2 regions of the Streptomyces sp. NPDC032126 genome follow, and region 1 is predicted to be linked to the other one. Evidence: riboswitches for the same ligand, from Rfam matches in the RefSeq annotation. Region 1 holds a riboswitch; the other holds the start of a gene.
The links. A riboswitch is a leader RNA that binds a small molecule or an ion and turns the genes downstream of it on or off. The one in region 1 is predicted to bind cyclic di-AMP.

Region 1 (5,267 bases):
GTGTAGTCGCGGCCGTCCTCGGGGAGGCCGAGGGCGGCGTTCGCCTCGTAGGTGTCGAGGCCCTGGTCCTGGAGGGCGTAGGCGTCCAGCTTGTTGTAGAGGCCGATGCCGCGGCCCTCCTGGCGCAGGTAGAGCAGGACGCCGCCGGTCTGCGCGATCCGCTCCACCGCCTCGCGCAGCTGCGGCCCGCAGTCGCAGCGGGCGGAGCCGAAGACGTCGCCGGTCAGGCACTCGGAGTGCAGCCGGACCAGCGGGGTGGTGCCCGGGGCGGGCTCGCCGAGGACGACGGCGACGTGTTCCTGGCCGTCGGCGAGGCCGTGGAAGGTGACCAGCTCGGCGTCGACGGAGTAGCCGTCGTGGAAGCGCAGCGGTACCCGGACGCGGGCGCGCTGGGTGGCGGCGGGGGTGTCGGGCATGCGGGTCTCCCGGGGCGAGGGCGGTCGGTACCGGCAGCTGCTTCAGATTTGAAGCAGTGCGCCGGGTGAGACCCTACCCATGCTTTAAAGTTGAAGCAACCGATTTGCGGCCCGGCCCGCCCTCTGTGGTCCGGATCACCGTGAGCCGCTCACTGCGAGCCCGAACACGGAGTGGACCGCCTCCGCCACGGCAGTTCCTCCGGCGCCGCCTCGCCCTCGCCCTGGAACCCGGCCACCACCTGCGTGAAGATCTCCTCCAGCTGCCGCACCTGCTCGGGCGTGAGCCGGTCGAAGAGGGCGGCGCGGACCGTCTCCACATGGCCGGGGGCCAGCCGCTCCAGGACCGCCATGCCCTCGTCCGTCAGGACCGCGACACTGCCGCGCTTGTCCCAGCGGCAGTCCTCGCGCCGCAGCAGCCCGTCCTTCTCCAGCCGGGTCACCGCGTACGTCAGCCGGCTGCGGGTGATCTTCAGCGACTCCGCGAGATCGGTCATCCGCAGCCGCCGCTCGGGCGTCTCGGAGAGATTCGCCAGGATGGAGTAGTAGAGATGGGGCATGCCGGCCTCCTGCTGGAGCTGCCGGTCGATCGCGTCGTCGAGCAGGAGGTAGCCGGCGACATACGCGCGCCAGGCGCGCTGCTCCTCGGGGGTGAGCCAGCGGGTCGTCATGCCTCCAGTGTAGGTTTGTTTCAAACTTGAACCAAGACCGTGTTCCGTCCACCGCCCGAGGGAAGCCGCGCCGATGCCGTACCCGTACGTCCTGCTGTCCGCCGCCGTCTCCCTCGACGGCTACCTCGACGACACCGGCCCCGACCGGCTGCTGCTGTCCAGCCCCGCCGACTTCGACCGCGTCGACGAGGTCCGCGCCTCCGTCGACGCCATTCTGATCGGCGCCGGCACGATCCGCGCCGACAACCCGCGCCTGCTGGTCAACTCCCCGGACCGCCGCGCCGCCCGCGTGGCCGAGGGCCGCCCGGAGTACCCGCTCAAGGTCACCGTCAGCGCCTCGGGCGACCTGGACCCGTCCGCCAACTTCTGGCACACGGGCGGCGACAAGCTCGTCTGTACGACGGACAAGGGCGCGGAGCGGCTGAGCCGGACGCCGGTCGCGGCGGACGTGGTCGCGCTGGGCCCGGAGGTGGGCTGGCGCCCCCTGCTGGAGCACCTGTACGAGGCCAGGGGTGTCCGCCGGCTCATGGTCGAGGGCGGCGGCACCGTCCACACCCAGCTCCTCCAGGAGGGCCTGGCGGACGAACTCCAGCTGGTCCTGGCCCCCCTCTTCGTCGGCACGCCGGACGCCCCCCGCCTCTTCGGCCCCGGCGCCTACCAGCCGGGCCGACTGCGCCTGGTGGAGACCCGCCGGATCGAGGACGTGGTCCTCATGCGCTACGAGCCGACCGCCCCCGGTCCCGGCCCGCTGGCCCACGCCGCCGACCACCACTGGCTGGCCGTGGCCTGCGAGCTGGCGGACCTGTGCCCGCCCTCCCCGACCGCGTTCAGCGTGGGCGCGGTGGTCGTCGCGGCGGACGGCACCGAACTGGCCCGCGGCCACTCCCGCGAGTCCGGCGACCCGGTGGTCCACGCCGAGGAGGCGGCCCTGGCCAAGATCGACCCCGCCGACCCCCGGCTGCCCACGGCGACGGTCTACAGCAGCCTGGAGCCCTGCGCCCACCGCGCCTCCCGCCCCGCACCGTGCGCCGAACTGATCCTGCGGGCGGGCGTACGCCGGGTGGTGACGGCCTGGCGCGAGCCGGACACGTTCGTCACGGCGGCCGATGGAAGCGGGCTGCTGGCGGCGCGGGGCGTCGAGGTGGTCGTCCTCCCGGAGCACGAGCCCACCGCGAAGAGGCCGAACGCGCACCTCCTGGGGTGACCGGCTCACCCCCGTCGTCCACCCCGCGCGCCCGCTGTCTCCCGGCGTGACCCGCGCCTCACCGAGCCGTTTCGCTTTCCGTCCCCCGCATGACGTATGCTGGTTTCACCGACGCGGGGTGGAGCAGCTCGGTAGCTCGCTGGGCTCATAACCCAGAGGTCGCAGGTTCAAATCCTGTCCCCGCTACTGAAGGCCGAGGGCCGGAATCCGAAAAGGGTTCCGGCCCTCGGTGTTTTCTCAGCGCGTGCCGTGACCGGCTCCTCCTCACGCATCGTGACCGTGCGACGCCCCTCCGCATAACATCTGAGTCACCATCAAAAACCGTGAGACTCCTGATGCGGCCTCGATGCCGGGTCAACTCGCCCGTTTTTCACCGGTCCTGGCATGAAAGTCCAGGCCAAAAATGTAGTTGATCAAGTCGAACAGCTTGGAAACCGGCCCCCAGGTCTATTAACGTTCGATAACGCAGCGCGGTCGTCCCAGCCGTCACAAGAGATGGCTCCGTGCGCACGCGCCGAATCCCGCAAGGGAACCGGGGAACCACCACCTTGGGGTGAATCACGCGGACACCGCCGTGCGACAACGGCCGGTTTACGCGCGTAGGAGACCTTCCCGCTCCGAACCCGTCAGCTAACCCGGTAGGCGACGGAAGGAAAGGAGTACGCCCGCGTGGCGTCCAACCGGCCTGCCCCAGAAGCCCCGCTCGCGCCGACTCCGCGGGTCACCGAGACCTTCGGCTACGGCAGCTATCGCACCGACGAGGGCCCCTGGGAGGAGTGGAACCCCACCGCGGACTCCCTTCGCCCCGTGCGTGGCCGGCACCGCGTCGCCAAGCAGCGCGGCGGACTCGCCCGCAGCTCCACGGTTCTCGGCGTCGGCGTCATCGCCGCCGTCGGCGCGGGCGGCATGGCCAGCGCCAACACCGGCAAGCCGCCGGTCTCCATCTCCCTTCCCGACCTGCCCTCCGTCGGCTCCCTCATCTCCGACGACGAGGAGCCCCAGGACAGCGCGCCGACCCTGAGCAGCTTCGCCGCCACCGCGGACGACAGCGCCGAGGGCTCCGCCGACGCCGGCGAGGCCCTGCGCAACCGGATCATGGCGCAGGCCGAGTCGCAGCAGACCCAGGTCGACACCAAGACCCTCGCCGCCGCCGACGCCGCCGCGGCCAAGGCGGAGGCCGACGCCGCCGCCCAGGCCAAGCAGCAGGCCGACGCCGCGGCCGCCGCCGCGAAGAAGCAGGCCGACGCGGAGGCCGCCAAGAAGGCCGAGGCCGAGCGCCTCGCCGCGCTGGCCAAGCAGTACACGCTGCCGACCTCGTCGTACACGATCACCTCGACCTTCGGCCAGGCCGGCTCGATGTGGTCCTCCGGCTACCACACCGGCCTCGACTTCGCCGCCCCCACCGGCACCCTGATCAAGGCCATCCACGGCGGCACGATCACCGAGGCGGGCTGGGCCGGCTCCTACGGCTACCGCACGATCCTCACCCTCGACGACGGCACCCAGCTGTGGTTCTGCCACCAGTCGTCGATCAGCGTGAGCGTCGGCCAGAAGGTCGGCACCGGTGACGTCATCGGCCGCGTGGGCGCGACCGGCAACGTGACCGGCCCGCACCTGCACCTGGAAGTCCACCCGGACGGCCAGTCCGACGGCATCGACCCGATGGCCTGGCTGCGTGGCAAGGGCCTCAACCCCTGAGCCACGCCCCGCTGTCGGAAGAGCGGAATAGCGGAATAGCGGCTCACGGTACGGCCGTTGCAGCTGAGCATGACTTCTCTGCGCAAGCTCGGCTCCTCGGACCTTGAGGTCTTCCCGCTCGCCCTCGGCGGCAACGTCTTCGGATGGACCGCCGACGAGGCGGCCTCCTTCGCCGTCCTCGACGCCTACGCGGCCGCCGGAGGCAACTTCGTCGACACCGCCGACTCCTACTCCGCGTGGGTCGACGGCAACAGCGGCGGCGAGTCCGAGACGATCATCGGCAACTGGGTGCGGGCCCGCGGCAACCGCGACGACATCATCATCGCCACCAAGGTCAGCCAGCACCCCGACTTCCCGGGCCTGTCCGCGGCCAACATCAAGGCGGCCGCCGAGGCGTCCCTGCGCCGCCTGGGCACCGACCGCATCGACCTGTACTACACCCACTTCGACAAGCCCGAGATCCCGGTCGAGGAGATCATCGGCGCGCTGGACGAGCTGGTGAGGGCGGGCAAGGTGCGCCACATAGCCGCCTCCAACATCACCCCCGAGCGGCTGCGGGCCTCCCTGGACTTCTCCGACCGGGAGGGCCTCGCCCGGTATGTGGCCCTCCAGCCCCATTACAACCTCGTCTCCCGCGACACCTACGAGGGCGCCCTGCAGGACCTCGCCGTCAGCGAGGGCCTGGCCGCGGTGCCGTACTACGCCCTGGCGTCGGGCTTCCTCACCGGCAAGTACCGCCCCGGTACGACGGTGGACAGCCCCCGGGCCCAGGGTGCGGGCAGGTATCTCGCATCGGACCGGGGTGTCCGTGTCCTGACCGTCCTGGACGAGATCTCCGCGGCGCACGAGGTCCCGGTGGCCACCGTCGCCCTGGCCTGGCTGGCGGCCCAGTCGAGCGTGGCGGCCCCGATCGCCTCGGCCCGCGTCCCCGACCAGCTCCCGGCCCTGCTGGGGGTGGCGGACCTGAACCTGACGAACGACGAACTGGACCGCCTGACGCGGGCATCGGCGTAAGCCTCCCGCCCGCTCGGTCCAGACCGGTTCACGTGCGATACGGGTTGTACGCGGGATACGGCGCCGCCGGCTGCCCGTACCGGTACCCGTAGCCATGCCACGGCACCACCGGCACCGGCATCGGCGCGACGATCCGCGCCGCGTAGTCGAGGGCCGGGCGGGCGACCTCGCGGCGCCGCCACAGCTCCTGCAACAACTCCCGTTCCCGTACGACGAAGTCCGCGCCGGCATTGCCCAGCCGCCCGCGGTGCCGCAGGAACGCCAGCG
Region 2 (5,267 bases), on a different contig from region 1:
GGCGCGCTGGCGCTCGCGCCCGTCGGGTCCGCTCTCCGCATAGCCGGCGGAGACCACGACGAGGCCCTGCACGCCGTGTTCGCCGCACTCGGTGACGACCTCGGGCACGCGGTCGGCCGGGACGGCGACGACCGCCACGTCGACGGGGCCGTCGATCTCGCGCACGGAGCGGTGGGCGGGCACGCCGTCGAGTTCCTTGAGGTCCTCGGGGAACGCCTTGTTCACCGCGTGCAGGCGGCCCGTGAAGCCGGCCTCCCTGAGGTTGTCCAGGATGCCGCGGCCGACGCCGCCGGGGGTGCGGCCGGTGCCGACCACGGCGACCGATCCGGGCACCAGCAGCCGTCGTACGGAACGGGCCTCGGCGCGCTGCTCCCGCGCGCGCTGCACGGCGAGGGACCGCTCGGTGGGTTCGAGGCCGAACTCCAGGCGGACCACGCCGTCCTCGAAGCTGCGCTTCTGGGTGTAGCCGGCGTCGGTGAACACCTTGATCATCTTGGTGTTGGCGGGGAGCACCTCGGCGGCGAAGCGGCGGATGCCGCGCTCGCGGGCGACCGCCGCGATGTGCTCCAGGAGGGCGGAGGCGACGCCGCGGCCCTGGTGGGCGTCCTGGACGAGGAAGGCGACCTCGGCCTCGTCGGCCGGCGCGGAGGCGGCCATACCGTCGGCACCGATGCGGTCATAGCGTACGGTGGCGATGAACTCGCCGCCGACCGTGGCCGCGAGTCCCACCCGGTCCACAAAGTCGTGGTGCGTGAAGCGGTGGACGTCCTTGGCGGACAGGCGCGGGTAGGGCGCGAAGAAGCGGTAGTACTTCGACTCGTCCGACACCTGCTCGTAGAAGCTGACCAGGCGCTCGGCGTCGTCGACGGTGATCGGGCGGATGCGCGCGGTGCCGCCGTCGCGCAGCACCACGTCGGCTTCCCAGTGGGCGGGGTACTCCTGCCGATCCGTCGCGCTCTGCATGGGGCCCAGAGTACGGCTCGCGTACGACAACGGCGCGAGGCAGTCTGTGGAGGACGAACGTCGGTCCGAGGCCGCGGCCCGACAGCCACTCCCGAAGGGGTCGAACGACCCCTTCGGGCACGCGTCACGATGTGGAACACTGGTCTAGACAACCCTGAGAACCTGAAGGGCAGCATCACATGGCTGAGCGCCGCGTCAACGTCGGCTGGGCCGAGGGCCTTCACGCCCGCCCCGCTTCCATCTTCGTCCGGGCCGCCACGGCCGCAGGGGTCCCCGTGACGATCGCCAAGGCCGACGGCAACCCCGTCAACGCGGCCTCCATGCTGGCCGTCCTGGGCCTGGGCGCCCAGGGTGGCGAGGAGATCGTCCTCGCCTCCGACGCCGAGGGCGCGGACATCGCCCTCGACCGTCTGGCGAAGCTGGTCTCCGAGGGTCTTGAGGAGCTTCCCGAGACCGTCTGAGCCCGCTCCCGGCAACGGCTGAGCCGCGTCACCCTCCCCGGGTGGCGCGGCTCGGCCGTTTCTCCGGCGCCGCGGCTCGGCCGTTCCTGCTGTCACCGGGCGGCTCGGACGGCCGTTTTCGGTCTTCGCCGCCGCCCTGCGGGGAATTACCCGGGGCATACGCGAAAATCGGCGCGCGGGCATACGGAAGGCGCGCGACCGGGAATTCACGGCGCACGCGAAAAAAGGCAGTGCGAATACACGCCCACGGAATATCTCTTCTTTGTATACGGCCCTCGTGTTAATGCCGCAGGCCCGAGATGTTTACGGGATGTTGCGAAGTCCTCACACGGTCGGCGCGGTCGCCGCCGCCGGAAAAACGCAACCGGTGGGCGAGGGTCGAACGCTCGGTGTGCAGCGCCGTGACCGCACGCGCGCGCTCGCCGTCGCCGCGCGCCACCGCGTCCACGATCGCGCCGTGCTCCGCCCAGGAGTCCACCGGGCTGGCGGGGGCCTCCACGGAGTACATCCAGGCGATCTTGTGGCGGAGCTGGGTGAGCGTCGACGCCAGGGCCTGGCTGCCGGAGGCCTGGGCGAGCGTCTCGTGGAACCAGCCGCCCAGCGAGCGCAGATCCTCGCTGTTGCCCCTCCTGGCCCGCTCCTGACCCAGCCGGACGAGGCCGCGCAGGACCTTCAGATGGGCCTCGGTGCGCCGCTGGGCGGCCCGGGAGGCACCGAGCGGCTCCAGGAGCAGCCGCATCTCCAGCAGGTCGGCGGCCTCCTGCTCGGTCGGCTCGGCCACGCACGCGCCCGCGTGCCGCCGGGTGACGACGAAGCCCTCCGCCTCCAGCGTGCGCAGCGCCTCACGGACGGGGACGCGCGAGACGCCGTAGCGGCGCGCGAGGAGTTCTTCGGTGAGCCGGCTGCCGCGCTCGTAGACACCCGCGACGATGTCGTCCCGAATGGCCGTGCACACCGAGTGCGCAGGAACGCGCATGACCGACCTCCGCATTAATCCCCGTGAAACGTCGACGATAGACGTGTTCAGCGACTCTAATGCAATGAGCCGGAATTTCCGATGGCGGGCCGGAATCCATGGATATTTTTTGGACAGCGGGGCGTCCGAAACGACGAAAGCCCCGGCTCGGAGAGCCGGGGCCGTACGATCTGTCGCCGTCCGTCGTCAGACGTTCACGCCGTGCTTGCGGAGGTAGGCGACCGGGTCGATGTCCGAGCCGTATTCCGGGGTGGTGCGGGCCTCGAAGTGCAGGTGCGGCCCGGTGGCGTTGCCGGTCGCGCCGGAGTGGCCGATGCGCTGGCCCGGGGTGACCCGCTGGCCCACGGACACGCCGATGGACGACAGATGGCCGTACTGGGTGTACGTGCCGTCATCCATGCGGATCACGACCTGGTTGCCGTAGGCACCGCCCCAGCCCGCCTCGACGACCGTGCCGGAGCCGACCGCGTGCACGGGAGTGCCGCTCGCGGCGTGGAAGTCGACGCCGGTGTGGCTGCCGGAGGACCAAAGGGAGCCGCCGGCGCTGTAGCCGGTGGAGATGTAGGAGCCGGTGATCGGCAGCACGTAGGCGTTGAGGCGCCGGCGCTCGGCCTCGCGGGCGGCGCGCTCCTTGGCCAGGCGCTCCGCCTTGGCCCTGGCGACGGCCTTCTGGCGGGCGATCTCCTGATCGGCGGCCTGCTTCTGGGCGGCGGCCTGGTCGTCGATCTGCTGGGCGGCGTCGTCGTTCACGGCGACGACGGGGATCAGCCCGGTCTGCTCGGCGGAGGTCTCGGCGGCGAGGGCCGGGGAGGCCACGGTGGCCATGACGCCGGTGGTGGTGAGCGCCGCGATGCCCGCCGCGCGGGCGGTGGTGCGCTTCATCCGGCTGGGACGACGGTGCTTACCGGTGGCGCAGCTGAACGCCATGAAGTCGAGCGGTCCTTTCCTTCCCTCTCGCCTACCGGGTTAGCTGACGGGTTCGGAGCAGGAAGGTCTCCTACGGGCCCCCTCGCCTTCACACGCGGGCGCCCGATTCACCCCAGGGACTGCACAAGTGGGTCCCCGGCTCCCCTGGCTCGCGCCGTACGGGGACTCGGCGATGACTGTCCGGTGCCGCGGGCGCGGCGCACTGCCTGACGAACAGCCCGGACGACGCTAGAGGCCGCGCCCTTCGATTCCCAAACGGAGTGGGGCTTTTGTAGCGCATGCCACAGGTCAGACAGGCAATCTCTCCCCCAATTCGGTTGTCTTCGGACATCGTTGGACATCAAGGGGCCCCGGAGGACGCGTCCGTCCGCCGGGGCCCCTTCACGGGCTACTCGGCCGCTACGACCTTCACCTCGCCGATGCCGAGGGCCGCGACGGGCTCCTTGATCTGCGCGGCGTCACCGACGAGGACCGTCACCAGCCGGTCCACCGGGAAGGCGCTCACGGCCGCCGCGGTGGCCTCGACGGTGCCGGTGGCGGCGAGCTGCTGGTAGAGCGTCGCCTGGTAGTCGTCGGGCAGGTGCTGCTCGACCTGGTCGGCCAGCGTGCCCGCGACGGCGGCGGCCGTCTCGTACTTCAGCGGCGCCACGCCGACGAGGTTCTGCACCGCGACATCGCGCTCGGCGTCGGTCAGTCCGCCCTCGGCGAGCGTGCGCAGCACCGTCCACAGGTCCGCGAGCGCGGGGCCGGTGTTGGGCGTGTCGACGGAGCCGCTGATGGCGAGCATCGCGGCGCCCGAACCGTCCGGCGCGGAGCGCAGCACCTGGCCGAACGCGCGCACGCCGTAGGTGTAGCCCTTCTCCTCGCGCAGGACGCGGTCCAGCCGGGAGGTGAGGGTGCCGCCGAGGCAGTACGTGCCGAGCACCTGCGCGGGCCACACGCGCGCGTGCCGGTCGGGACCGATCCGGCCGATCAGCAGCTGCGTCTGGACGGCGCCGGGCCGGTCCACGATGATCACGCGGCCGGTGTCGTCGGCGGTCACCGGCGGCACGGGCCGGGGGGTGCCCGCGGAGCCCCTCCAGTCGCCCAGGGTGTCGTCGAGGAGCGCGGTGAGGTCGACGTCGGTGAGGTCGCCGACGACCACGGCGGTGGCGGTGGCGGGACGGACGTGCCTCTCGTAGAAGGCGCGCACGGCGGCGGAGTCGATGGCCTCGACCGTCTCCACGGTGCCCTGGCGCGGCCGCGACATGCGCGCGGTCGCCGGGAACAGCTCCTTGGAGAGCTCCTTGGCGGCCCGCCGGGACGGGTTGGCCAGCTCGTGCGGGATCTCGTCGAGGCGGTTGCGCACCAGGCGCTCGATCTCGCTGTCGGCGAAGGCGGGCGCCCTGAGGGCGTCGGAGAGCAGCCCGAGCGCCTTGGGCAGACGGGAGACCGGCACCTCCAGGCTGAGCCGGACGCCGGGGTGATCGGCGTGGGCGTCGAGCGTGGCTCCGCAGCGCTCCAGCTCGGCGGCGAACTCCTCGGCGGAGTACTTGTCGGTGCCCTCGGAGAAGGCCCGCGCCATGATCGTGGCGACACCGTCGAGGCCGGCCGGCTCGGCGTCCAGGGGGGCGTCGAGGAGGACCTCCACGGCGACGAGCCGCTGGCCGGGGCGGTGGCAGTGCAGGACCGTCAGGCCGTTGTCGAGCGTGGCGCGCTCGGGGGCCGGGAACGCCCACGGCTTGGCCTCGCCCGCCTGCGGCCGGGGGTGGAACTCCATCGTGGCGAGCTCGGTCACTTGGCCGCCTCCTCGTTGTCGTCGGCTTCCACGGTGGCCGCGGACTCCGGGTCTTCGGTGCCTTCCACGTCCTCGACGTGCTCCGGGGCGATCGGCTCGTAGACCAGCACCGCGCGGTTGTCGGGGCGCAGGCGGGCCTGGGCGACCTCGCGCACCTCCTCGG

Region 2: linked by a shared signal. The riboswitch ahead of ACZ5NW_RS00505 (M23 family metallopeptidase) and the one ahead of ACZ5NW_RS13030 (M23 family metallopeptidase) in region 1 are both predicted to bind cyclic di-AMP.

The regions. Positions count from the first base shown of each region.
Region 1 is NZ_JBVIMA010000003.1:20,593-25,859, reverse strand. Features, by position in the region: gene ACZ5NW_RS13050 (GTP cyclohydrolase II) at 1-416, opposite strand, end outside; gene ACZ5NW_RS13045 (MarR family winged helix-turn-helix transcriptional regulator) at 566-1,084, opposite strand; gene ACZ5NW_RS13040 (dihydrofolate reductase family protein) at 1,158-2,288, shown strand; tRNA gene ACZ5NW_RS13035 (tRNA-Met) at 2,401-2,474, shown strand; cyclic di-AMP (ydaO/yuaA leader) riboswitch at 2,791-2,950, shown strand; gene ACZ5NW_RS13030 (M23 family metallopeptidase) at 2,958-3,986, shown strand; gene ACZ5NW_RS13025 (aldo/keto reductase) at 4,056-5,000, shown strand; gene ACZ5NW_RS13020 (PrsW family intramembrane metalloprotease) at 5,029-5,267, opposite strand, start outside.
Region 2 is NZ_JBVIMA010000001.1:124,029-129,295, reverse strand. Features, by position in the region: gene ACZ5NW_RS00520 (bifunctional acetate--CoA ligase family protein/GNAT family N-acetyltransferase) at 1-963, opposite strand, end outside; gene ACZ5NW_RS00515 (HPr family phosphocarrier protein) at 1,143-1,424, shown strand; gene ACZ5NW_RS00510 (GntR family transcriptional regulator) at 1,705-2,400, opposite strand; gene ACZ5NW_RS00505 (M23 family metallopeptidase) at 2,587-3,327, opposite strand; cyclic di-AMP (ydaO/yuaA leader) riboswitch at 3,341-3,509, opposite strand; gene ACZ5NW_RS00500 (M16 family metallopeptidase) at 3,716-5,104, opposite strand; gene ACZ5NW_RS00495 (M16 family metallopeptidase) at 5,101-5,267, opposite strand, start outside.